One region of the Pseudoalteromonas piscicida genome, then DNA from elsewhere that is predicted to be linked to it. Evidence: predicted binding sites of a transcription regulator. Region 1 holds the regulator's gene; the other holds the start of a gene.
What was found. The regulator ArgR, encoded in region 1, controls arginine synthesis, uptake and breakdown. The targets are predictions, from matches to a motif close to ANTGAATANNTATTCANT.
Positions count from the first base shown of each region.

Region 2: the regulator ArgR is predicted to act here: its motif matches at 2,316-2,333, upstream of argC (N-acetyl-gamma-glutamyl-phosphate reductase).

Region 1 covers NZ_CP021646.1:680,786-686,874, forward strand. Annotated here, with positions in the region: gene B1L02_RS03220 (Dyp-type peroxidase) at 1-742, shown strand, start outside; gene B1L02_RS24220 (hypothetical protein) at 1,081-1,248, opposite strand; gene argR (transcriptional regulator ArgR) at 1,466-1,933, opposite strand; gene mdh (malate dehydrogenase) at 2,175-3,107, shown strand; gene serA (phosphoglycerate dehydrogenase) at 3,190-4,419, opposite strand; gene rpiA (ribose-5-phosphate isomerase RpiA) at 4,431-5,084, opposite strand; gene B1L02_RS03250 (5-formyltetrahydrofolate cyclo-ligase) at 5,173-5,817, opposite strand; gene B1L02_RS03255 (hypothetical protein) at 5,814-6,089, opposite strand, start outside.
Region 2 covers NZ_CP021646.1:3,573,001-3,579,089, forward strand. Annotated here, with positions in the region: gene B1L02_RS16415 (ornithine carbamoyltransferase) at 1-417, opposite strand, end outside; gene argB (acetylglutamate kinase) at 427-1,206, opposite strand; gene argC (N-acetyl-gamma-glutamyl-phosphate reductase) at 1,203-2,213, opposite strand; partial or broken gene argE (acetylornithine deacetylase) at 2,390-3,537, shown strand; gene B1L02_RS16435 (zinc-dependent metalloprotease) at 3,592-6,015, opposite strand.

The DNA.
Region 1 (6,089 bases):
CGCGGTTGGTGCCCAATACTGGCCGCACATCTATCCTGAGTTTATTCCTAAAGAGTTAAAAAGCTTTCCACATATTGTTGAGGCTGAGCACACCGTGCATACCCAGCCTTTTGACTTGCTTTACGTGATCCGCTCCGACCGAGAAGACGTTAATCATATCTTTGCTCAAAGTGTGCTGCATATGCTAAACGGCCTAGTCGAAATGGTGGCACATGTGCGCGCCTTTCGTTTCTTAGATGGTCGTGATTTTAATGGCTTTATTTATGGCGCCGACACACCTAGAGGGCGTAGTAAACGTGAAGTTGCTCTCGTGCACAACCCAAATGCAGCCGACCACCTTGGTAGTTATATTCATGTACAGCGGGTCAAGTTTGATTTACTGCGCTGGCAAGAGTTGCCGCTTGCTGAGCAAGAGCAATTGATGGGGCGTACACGTCTAGATAATGACCTAATTGAAGATTGCGAACCGTGTAACCACGCGGCATTAACCGAGTTGAAAGACGCAAACGGTAATGCGCTACTGCTTAATCAAAGCATGCCATTTGGTGACGTGTTTGAACAAGGAAGCTTGTCGCTAAGTTGCAGCGCCAAGGGCGATGCTTTTGAGCAGGTACTTAGAAGTCGATTGGGGGAAGGGGATGAATACGACCCCATATTGGATTATTCCAGTGCCGATATGGGCTCCGCGTTTTTTGCACCGTCACTAGAATTCTTGGCGGTGATGGCAAAAATGCCAGAGTAAGTTACGTTTTAACCTGAACTCGGGGTAAGAAGTTAGTTAAGCTACTAAAATACCTAAGTTCAAAAGCGTATTATCACTCTAGCCAGAAGTTATTATCCCGGGTTCAGGTTTTTTAGCTTTACATCTCCAAAGCCCATCCATGGGCTTTGACTCGCCTCTAAAGCGCTTTTCAACCGTTACAACATATATGGGTTCTTTGACGCTGAACTGTTACTAACAACTGGTCTTGATTGAATATCCTCAAGCTGTTGCCATACGCCTTTGGCCTTTGCCATCGAGATAAACTGCTCGCTGATGTGCTTTGCCTGTGATGCAAGGTCAAATTGTCTCGGCTTAACTTACTTGGCAAGGGCTTTAACTAAGTAAGTTGCACTTAACTCGCCTGAAAAGGGGTGTAGCTCGGTTAAATAGCGCGATAAATTTTGCTGGCAAAATGCCGCGATCTTTTCACTTAATTCTTTGCTTAGCTGTTGGCTAAAACGATGGTCATCTAACTTCGTTGCCATCAGCTCTGCTTGTGTAGCCTGAAACGCCAATTCTGCTAGCTCGGCCTTGCTTTGTTGAGTATTAAATAATTGCGCCGCGATTCGACAACTGGCTGGGTAGACGAGTAACTAAAGCTGACGTTTTTGTTTATCGTGATAGTGGCGGAAGTATGTTTGTTGGGATTAAAGTACCGTGGTTAGTGCTAACTAATGAGTTAGCACTAATAAAAATAAGAGACTAAACGTTATCGAACAGCGTTTTTACTTTATCTAACGTAACGTCGATTTCAGACACTTTTGCAGGCGCAATAAAAATCGTATCATCGCCAGCGATAGTACCTAATACGCCGTCTGCGGTGCCTAATGAGTCAAGTAGCCTCGCAATTAATTGTGCGGCACCTGGACTGGTTCGAATAATAATCATCATTTCGTTGTGCATAATATCAACGACTAACTGGCGCAAAGGGCTTTTTGCGGTTGGAACGCTCATTTCAGCTGGTAAGCAGTACACCATTTCTTGCTTAGCATTACGTGTGCGCACAGCACCAAACTTGCTTAGCATGCGCGACACTTTACTCTGACTGACGTTGTCAAACCCTTGTTGTTTTAGAGCATCAACAATTTCACCTTGAGAACCAAAGTTTTCTTCTTTTAAAATAGCTTTAAATGCTTTGATCAGTGCTTCTTGTTTTTCTTGCGGCTGCATAGTCTGTCTTCTTTTACGGCTAATCTTTAAATTCTACACAAAACCACCAAGATTCCCAAATTTGCACGACCAAAATGCCAGTCGTAAAGCATAAGTGTACAAAGTGTCGCGATCTTTACACTTTTATTTAAGACATTAGTCAAAAAATCTCGAAAATAACCGTGATTAATTTGTGTTTAACAGCGCTTTTCATTATCTTTACTGCACACTCAATTCCACCTTCAAATTATGGAGAATTCAAATGAAAGTTGCTGTATTAGGTGCCGCTGGCGGTATCGGTCAAGCTCTATCTTTATTGCTTAAAAATGGTCTTCCAGCTGGCTCTGAGTTAGCGCTTTATGACGTTGCACCTGTTGTACCTGGTGTTGCAGTTGACTTATCTCACATCCCAACTGCGGTAAAAGTAGCGGGTTATGGTAAAGATGACCTAGACCCAGCACTTGCTGGTGCTGACGTAGTGCTTATCCCTGCAGGTATGCCTCGTAAGCCTGGTATGGACCGTGCTGACCTGTTCAATGTTAACGCAGGTATAATCAAGACACTTGCTGAAGGTATCGTTAGAAGCTGCCCTAAAGCACTTGTTGGTATCATCACAAACCCAGTAAATGGCACGGTACCAATCGTTGCTGAAGTGTTCAAAAAAGCAGGTACTTATGATCCAGCTCGCGTATTCGGTGTAACAACGCTTGACGTTATCCGCGCTGAAACCTTCATCGCAGAGCTTAAAGGTCTAGACGTTGCTGAAGTTAAGATCCCAGTCATTGGTGGTCACTCAGGTACTACAATTCTACCTCTACTTTCTCAAGTTGAAGGCGTTGAGTTCACTGACGAAGAAGTTGCTTCACTAACAACTCGTATCCAAAACGCGGGTACTGAAGTGGTTGAAGCTAAAGCAGGTGGCGGTTCAGCTACACTTTCAATGGGTGCAGCAGCAGCACGTTTCTGCTTCTCACTAGTGAAAGGCCTACAAGGTGAGGAAGTACTTGAGTACGCATACGTTGAAGGTAACACAGGCGATGCAACATTCTTTGCACAGCCAATTATCCTTGGTAAAAACGGTGTAGAGAAGTTACTTCCTTACGGTGAGCTAAGCGCGTTTGAGCAAAAAGCAAAAGACGACATGCTAGCGACACTTGAAAAAGACATCAAAGAAGGTGTTGATTTCATGGCGTAAGCCAGGTTGATACAAAAAAACCAGTCGCATCACAGTGACTGGTTTTTTTATGTCCGAGGTTTAATTCCTCAAATAGTTATGCTTAATGAAGAATACGTGCTCTGATAGTCCCTTCAACCGCACTTAACTCTTTCAGTGCTACTTCAGAGTGGTCGCTATCGACATCGATTACCACGTAACCAATAGACTCATCTGTTTGTAGGTATTGCGCCGCAATATTGATACCGTGCTGAGCGAACGCTTGGTTGATTTGTGTTAGTACACCTGGGCGGTTTATGTGTACATGTAATAAACGACTTCGGTTTGATAATTCAGGTAGAGAAACCTCAGGGAAATTAACTGCCGTGACTGTTGAACCATTATCTGAATACTTCGCCAACTTACCTGCGACTTCTACACCGATGTTTTCTTGTGCCTCTTGGGTAGAACCACCAACGTGCGGGGTTAGCAATACATTGTCAAACTCGCGTAGTGGTGAGACAAATTCTTCATGATTAGATTTTGGCTCAACGGGGAATACATCGATAGCTGCACCGGAAAGTTTCTTTGCTGCTAATGCTTCAGCTAAGGCGTCAATATCAACAACCGTTCCGCGTGATGCATTAATTAGGATTGCGCCTTGCTTCATCACTTCAATTTCAGCCATACCGATAAGATTTTTGGTCTGAGATGTCTCCGGTACATGCAAACTGACCACGTCTGCTCTTTGTAGCAGTTGCGTAAGCGTGTGTAGCTGTGTCGCGTTGCCGAGTGTGAGCTTATCTTCGATGTCATAAAACTCTACGTTCATCCCGATATTCTCAGCCATAATGCCAAGCTGGGTGCCAATGTGACCATAACCAATAATACCCAGCGTTTTACCACGGGCTTCGTATGAACCGTCGGCCGATTTATCCCACTCACCGCGATGTGCCTTTGCGTTACGCTCAGGAACACGGCGCAGTAACAAGAGAATTTCACCCAGTACCAGTTCAGCGACAGAGCGGGTGTTAGAAAATGGCGCGTTGAATACGGCGATACCACGCTTTTTAGCAGCATCCAAATCTACTTGGTTGGTGCCGATGCAGAAGCAGCCAATAGCGACCAGCTTTTCAGCTTGTTCTAATACTGCTTCTGTAAGGTGAGTACGTGAGCGGATCCCAACAAAGTGAGCATCTTTGATCCGTTCGATCAGCTCAGGCTCCGGTAAGGATGTTTTAACGTAGTCTATGTTGCTATAACCGTTGCGCTTTAGCGTCTCAACAGCGCTTTGGTGCACGCCTTCTAACAACAAAATTCGAATTTTATCCTTTGATAACGAAACCTTGCTCATCTGTAATCTCACTAGTTGATTTTAGGCCCTTCTGGAGTGCCTGTTATTACAACGTCAGCGCCACGCGCGGCAAATAAGCCGTTAGTTACGACGCCAACAATCTGGTTAATTTTTTCTTCAAGCGCTTTCGCTGCGCTAATTTCTAGGCCATGCACATCAAGAATGACATTGCCGTTATCAGTGATGACGCCTTGGCGGTAAACCGGATCGCCACCTAGTTTTAGTAACTCTCTCGCCACGTAGCTACGCGCCATTGGGATGACTTCAACAGGTAGTGGAAATGCACCTAGAGTCTCAACATGCTTTGTATTATCAACAATACAAACAAATTTCTTGGCAACGGCTGCAACGATTTTCTCGCGCGTCAGTGCTGCGCCACCGCCTTTTATCATTTCGTTGGTGCTGTTGATCTCATCTGCGCCATCAACATATACCGCAAGCTCTGACACATCGTTTAACTCAAAAACTTCAATACCAAGTGCCTTTAGCTTCTCTGTTGAAGCTTCTGAGCTTGATACTGCACCTTTGATTTGATCCTTGATACTGCCAAGTGCATCAATAAAGTGGTTTACCGTTGAGCCTGTACCAACCCCAACAATGGTGTTTTCTTCTACATAGTTTAAAGCTGCCCATGCTGCGGCTTTTTTCATTTCATCTTGAGTCATAACGCTACACTTAGTTGTCATTGAAGTTGTATGGAGTATAACTCAATCAAAGTGCCAGCGTCATGGTCAAAAGTGGCTCTAGATGCGCTTAACTAGTTGCCTTCTCATTATTTTTAGGCCACGTGTATAGTTTGGTTGGGGTGAGAATAGTCGAGAGCGGTACATCCCAAGCTGCTGTTGGTAAGCTTGAAACTTGCTGGCAATCATGAGCAAGGCCAACAAGTGCTGGTTTTGCTCGTTGCTCAGCGTAGTGTAACGCTAATGTTCTATCGTAGTACCCACCGCCCATACCGAGGCGGTTACCTTGCTCATCAAAAGCAACCAGAGGCATCAGAAGTAAATCCAATGATGCAAGCGGTGCCACAGCTGAACAATCTAACTTAGGTTCCAAGATAGCATAGCGATTTGCCTTCATGGGTGAGTTTTTTTCATACTGTTGAAAGAGTAAATTAGCGGGATTAAAGGGATGAATTACGGGTAGAAAAACGCGGTGTTTTTTATCCCAGAGTGATTGAATTAAAAGGGATGTGTCTAGTTCACCATCGTTTTGTAGATAGACCCCTACATTGGCATTTTTAGGGAGTTTTATTTGTTGAAAAAAATTAATGTTGAGCTGTAATGAAGCTTTCTTCTGTTGGTCTGCTGACAGCGAGTTTCTTGCGTTTCTAATCATTTTTCTCAAATTAGCACGAGTAACTTGAGATTTATTTATGTTGCTATTAGTTTTACTCATTCTAACGCGAGCCATTCAGGGAAAAACAAACTCACACCAAGCAGAATAAATAAAAGAATTAATACAGCGAGCAAATAATACAGCCAAGTCTTCGATTTAGTAGGAGGGCTAGGTTCAAAGTCCAGCTCATCGAATAGCTCCTTAGACTCCCACTCTTCGTCTGTGGTATCTTCAATTTCTGTATGAGTGGTTGGTGCTATGCGCTGCTCAATTTCTTCTAATCGCTCTTCGATACGTATTAGACTGCTCGTGATGTAATCCAGCGCTTCAAA
Region 2 (6,089 bases), 1.2 Mb from region 1:
TAAGGTGAGAAAATCAGCCAACGCTTGGCAAGGGTGATATAAATCACATAGGCTATTCACAACTGGCACAGACGAAAACTCAGCGAGCGTCTCAAGCGTACTATGATGATTTACACGAGCCACAAGGCCATCGGCCCAAGTCGAAATATTAAGCGCAAAATCTTTTACGGATTCACGCGCCCCCATTGCGCCATTTTGCTGATCTAAATACACAGCATGGCCGCCTAATTTGTGGATACCGATATCAAACGATAGCCGCGTTCTTAAGCTCGGCTTTTCGAATAACGTGACAATCGACTTGCCAGCTAAGGCTTGGTTATATTCTTGCGGTTGATTTTTAATATTTTTTGCAAGCTTTAATAAGTTTAAAACGTTAGTTTGGTCTAATTCCAAACCAGTTAAAAAATGTTTAGTCATGATGTTTTCCTACGGCAGAATTTGTGTACCTACGTGCTCACCATTGAGCAACGCAATTAAATTTTCTGGCTTTTGCCAGCTAGAGATGTACACCCCTCGTCGTAAGTGTTGGGCAGCGTGAAGACTGGTCTTAACTTTGACCTCCATCCCGCCCAGAATGACCTTTTGCGCGATTAACGTTGAAATCTGTTCCGCGTTAAGTTGATTTAATGGCTGTTTATCGCCATCAAGTACCGCCTCAACGTCAGTCATAAAAATAAGTTCTGCACCAAGTTTACTGGCGATAGCAGCTGCTGCTTCATCCGCATTCACGTTGTATAAATGGCCGTCAGCGCCAATACCTACTGAACTAACAACAGGCAACCTATCAAACTCCAACACTGCTTCAAGCATGCCACCTACACTCGCTTCACAGCTACCCACACGGCCAAGCGCTTTTAGTTTTTGAGTTGTGGTAAACCCTGCATCATATAAGCACAGCCCAACGGGCTTGAGCGTGGCGGTAATGGCGTCCGCCATCAGTTGCTTGTTAGCACAGCCTGCAAGTGCACCAACAATATAGGGCATTTGCTCTTGCGGACTGATCCGCAATCCTTGATGTTTTGCAGTAGCAAAACCGGCATCGGTCAGCCACTTATCAACCAGCGCCCCGCCACCATGAACAATCACAAACTGCTTGTGTGGTGCATCCTGTTGAATTTGCTTGATAGCTGAAAACAATGCTTGCGCTGCACCCTCTTGATTCAACACCGCGCCACCTAGTTTTATCACCCAAGTTTGTTTGCTCATGCTGATACTCCTAAACCTTGATAATGCTCAAGTCCCGCCGCCAAGTTCATACACTGTAATGCTTGGCCTGCAGCCCCTTTAAGCAAGTTATCAATCGCGACAACCACGATCAGTTGATTGCCCTTTTGCTGCCAACCAATATCCACAAAAGGTTGATTTTCAACGGCTTTGATTGATGGAAGTTGACTCCCCTTTAACCTGATCAGCGGCTCATCGGCAAGCACCTGGTAAGCGGCATCGACTTGATTTGGTGTGACATTTTCTTTCAGAGTGACGTAGATCGTTTCCAAGATACCACGCTTAAAATTCCCTAAATGCGGCGTAAACAACACTGGGTGTTCAAGGTATTTTTCTATTTCTGGACTATGTCTGTGCGTAAACAAACCGTATGGTGCAAGAGATACTTCGCAAAAGTGTGTGGCGACATTCGCTTTTCTTCCTGCGCCGGTAACACCAGAAACAGCATTGATGATAACTGGCTGCTCTGTTATCAGATCAGCTTGTTGTAATGGCTTAAGTGCATTGAGTGCCGCAGTCGGATAGCAGCCCGCGACCGCCACTAACTTTGCCGTTTTAATAGCATCGCCATACCATTCAGCTAACCCGTATTGCGCTTGCGCTAACCAGTCTTGATGTGGGTGAGAAAAACCGTAGTAAGTTTCGTAGTCTTCATTGCTAGATAAACGGTAACCTCCAGATAGGTCAAAAACCCGTTTGCCCATCTGTAAAAATACCGGTGCAAGTTCCACGCTAACCTTGTGATCCGTGCATAAACACACATAGTCCGATGATTGCTCTATCAATGAAAAAGCTTGCTCATTTAAGGGTTGCAGCTCAATATCTAGCAAGCCCGAATATTCTGGATATAAATCGCTGATGAATTTGTGTTTGTCTAAGCTTTGCTCAGATACAAAGCAATGCGCAAGTGTGAAGGCAGGATGCTTGGCAACCAGCTTAGCAAGCTCAGCGCCACTGTAGCCGCTCGCTCCGATTATAGATACTTTCAACATAGTGTTCTCAAGATTAAAAAAGTTTGATTTGGATTGGTTCTGCTAGTTGTTGAAGTCAAATCGTCGCATTGCTGTTCCAAAATATATTTATGCTAAAAAAGTGAATTGATATTCACTCTAAACATCTTTATATTTTTATGCAAGAACTTTGAATAAGTATTTTAGGAATTTTTATGAAATTACCCGCTTTTATGGAAATGTATCAGCAACTGATCGCCGCGCCATCTATCAGTGCATTAGAAGAAAGTCTCAACATGAGCAATCAGAATGTGATCCATCTACTCGCACAGTGGTGCGAAACGTTAGGGTTTACCGTTGAAGTAACAGAGCTTGAACATGCAAAAGGAAAATATAATCTAATTGCAAGGCGAGGTAGTGGCGATGGTGGGTTAATGTTGGCCGGCCATACGGATACCGTGCCATTCGACGATAGCCGCTGGCAATTTGATCCTTTTAAATTAAGCGAGCAAGATAATAAATTATATGGTCTTGGAAGCATTGACATGAAAGGTTTTTTTGCTTTTGTATTAAATGCAATCTCAGAGCTTGATGAATTACAGCAAAGTGCACCTATCATGATTTTAGCCACCGCCGATGAAGAAACCACTATGGCTGGCGCTCAGGAAATTGCTAAACATCCAAGCTTGAAACCGGCGCGCTGTATTATCGGAGAGCCCACGGATATGGTGCCGGTATTTACCCACAAAGGTCATATGACGACCGCCATCCGTATCGTTGGTCGCTCAGGCCATAGTTCAGATCCGGAGCGCGGCTTAAATGCCATTGAAATCATGCATCAGGTGATTGCAAATTTATTAAAATTAAGAGAAGAATTAAAGAATAAATATTCAACTCCGCATTTTGCTATTCCTTACCCAACTCTAAACCTTGGACACATTCATGGTGGCGACAATGCCAACCGTATTTGTGGCTGTTGTGAACTACATATTGATATGCGCCCTTTGCCTGGTTTAAGCATCAAAGAACTACAAGCCATGCTCACCGCAGCTGTGGCCCCATCAACACACATTATCCAAATAGTGTGTCAGTTATAGATATGCACGAACCCATTCCTGCTTTTACCGGCTCAACGGATTCTGCTTTAGTGAAAATGGCTGAGCGCCTGTCAGGACAACAAGCAATTGCTGTAAACTATTGCACCGAAGCACCATTTCTACAGCAGCTAGGCTGCGAAACTATCGTTATGGGACCGGGTTCGATTAATCAAGCACACCAACCCAACGAGTTTTTAGCAATGGAAAAAATCCAGCCAAGTCAGGATATTATTAAACAACTAATAAGAGAAAGTTGCTTTGCTTAATCATAATTAGAAAGGGCGCTCACCCGAGCGCCCTTTTCAGCTTCGCTTTAAAGGCTAGATTGGTGAGCCTGGTGGCATTTCAAGCGCCTTAAAGCTTTCAGGCCACTCGCCTGAATCTAGGTAGTGATTGATTTGCTGCGCTAGCATATGCTTAAACGCTTGATCGAATGCCACATCACTAAATACCGACGACTGATTAAAGTCTTTTGCTACTTTTGCTAAATAAAACTTTAATTGCGCCTGCACTTCAGGTGCAACTTTATCGTCGTTACTCAGTTTTACTAGCTTAGTTGCACTTAGGTATTGCACGCGTTGCTGTAACTTTTCAGCCATACCTTTGCGGCCTGATTGAGCGAATATCTGCTGATATAATGCATTTAAAAGTGCTTGTGTACCAAAGTATTGAGTATCACGCGCATGCTGCTGTGCAAGACGGTTTAATCGCTGTGGATTAAGCAGCAGGTCAAGGCTATGCTGTGCAGCGACTTCTGGTAATGCCATCGCATCTAGAGTTAGCCCTGTTCTTCCTTTAACACTTTCGCGAGTTTTGTACTCACCGTAAGCCTTAGGAGGAATTAACGCCAGAATAGAGTCAGGAATAGTCAAAGCCGCAGGTGACAGCGTACTCAAAAGCGCATTTACCGCATTGTGCTGTGTCTCCTTAGCCACTACTTTCGCGCCTTTTATCACTTCATCACCACGGACTTCATAGTCGTAGTCCACGCCGCCAATCAATTTTACTGCGGCTTCAACCTGATAACGGTGGAAAAGATACAGTGGTACCAGTTTTTCCTCTAGCTGCGACAGGGCAACTCCTTTTTTAATGCTGTTAATACCAAAGGTATCCAATGCTTGCTTGCGGACATCCAGCACGCGTAGTAATTCGGCAGCAGGATCCGCACCATTGTCCCAAAGGTGCGCCGTTGGGTGCGCTCCGCCCTGTGCTCTGGCGTCTGAGTCTGAGATAAATTCAAGCCCTTGTGCCTTATTCTCAGCGAGAATAGCCGCGAGTTCAGTTGCTTCATCAATGCCACTGAAATCGCTGTAACCATATTTGATCACTTGCGTATCCCACGCGCCCATGCCTTTGGCATAGCCCTTAGTGATATCAAGTTGGCCATTTTCAAATCCCACCAGCGGATGAGGATAGTCCATGACTGACGCGCGATCCTTTACTGACGCTGAGAAGTTGTGTGCAATACCCAATGTATGGCCAATTTCATGCGCACTCAACTGACGAATACGGTCTAGCGCCATCGCATGAAGTCGCTCTGTCACATCATTACCTTCCACAAAAGGTGCAGAAAGTGCCTCAGCAATAAGAATATCTTGACGTACACGCAACGAACCTAGCGTCACGTGACCTTTTAAAATTTCACCGGTACGTGGATCTATCACCGACGCACCATATGACCATCCTCGCGTTGCGCGATGCACCCACTGGATCACGTTATAGCGAATATCCATGGGATCGGCATTTTCAGGGAGCACTTTGACTTGAAACGCATTTTTATAGCCAGCTGCTTCAAATGCTTGGTCCCACCATTTAGCACCATCAAGTAATGCTGTTTTGACGGGCTCTGGTACCCCTGGATCTAGATAGTAAATGATTGGCTCAACGGCCTCTGAGACTTTTGCGGTTGGGTCTTTTTTCTGTAAACGGTGGCGTGGGATATAACGCACAAACATTGACTGCCCAAGCGGTGCCGAATAATCCTTATGCTCTATACTCCAATAACCCGATTGCGGATGAAACGCACGTGGTTGGTAGTCATCGTCAGGCAGCTCAATTAAAGAATGGTGTTGATGTACAGTAAGCGCATAAGGGTCTGCACTTACCTGGCGTACATATTCACCAGGCTTTGTGCCTTTGAATGTCAACACCGCTTCAAGTTCTGTGTTTTTAACAAATGCCTTCGAACGCGGCATAAACACAGCACTGCGGCTTGAGTCTAGGCTAAAACTACCTTGATTACGATTTGCCAACGTGCGAGAAACCCCATGTACATCGCTGAGTAAATAAGGCGTGTAATCAATCAAAACACTGTCATTATCTTCTGCAACCACGTTAAACCCGTGCAGAATACTTGAGGCAAAAGCTTCTTTAACACTTTGCTTTTCGGCCATATTGTTCGCACTTGCGCGATAATAAGTATTGATAGCACGTAGCATCACCTTATCACCAAAACGTTCAAACTGAACTAAGTGCGTACCGCCTAACTGGCCGCGGTCTAAACCGATATCATTCGAACCCACACCATAAGGTAAACTATGCTGTAGCAAGAAAGGGGCATCGAGTTTGTCGATGTCTAAGTACAGTTTGCCGCTCGAATCATCGCTATAGAAGGCGTAAAAACCGGGGTGATGATTAAAACTGGCAGTAAATTCATCAATAGACTTAATTGCTGCGTGTGCTTGGGTTATCATACACAGTAGCAAAGCGGATACAGTTTGAGTGAAGCACGTTATTTTTCTCATGGCTGCTCTTTGTTATTTATGGTTTTGAGGCTTAACCCCAGTTGTATATTAAATCGTATACAATTTACAGTCTT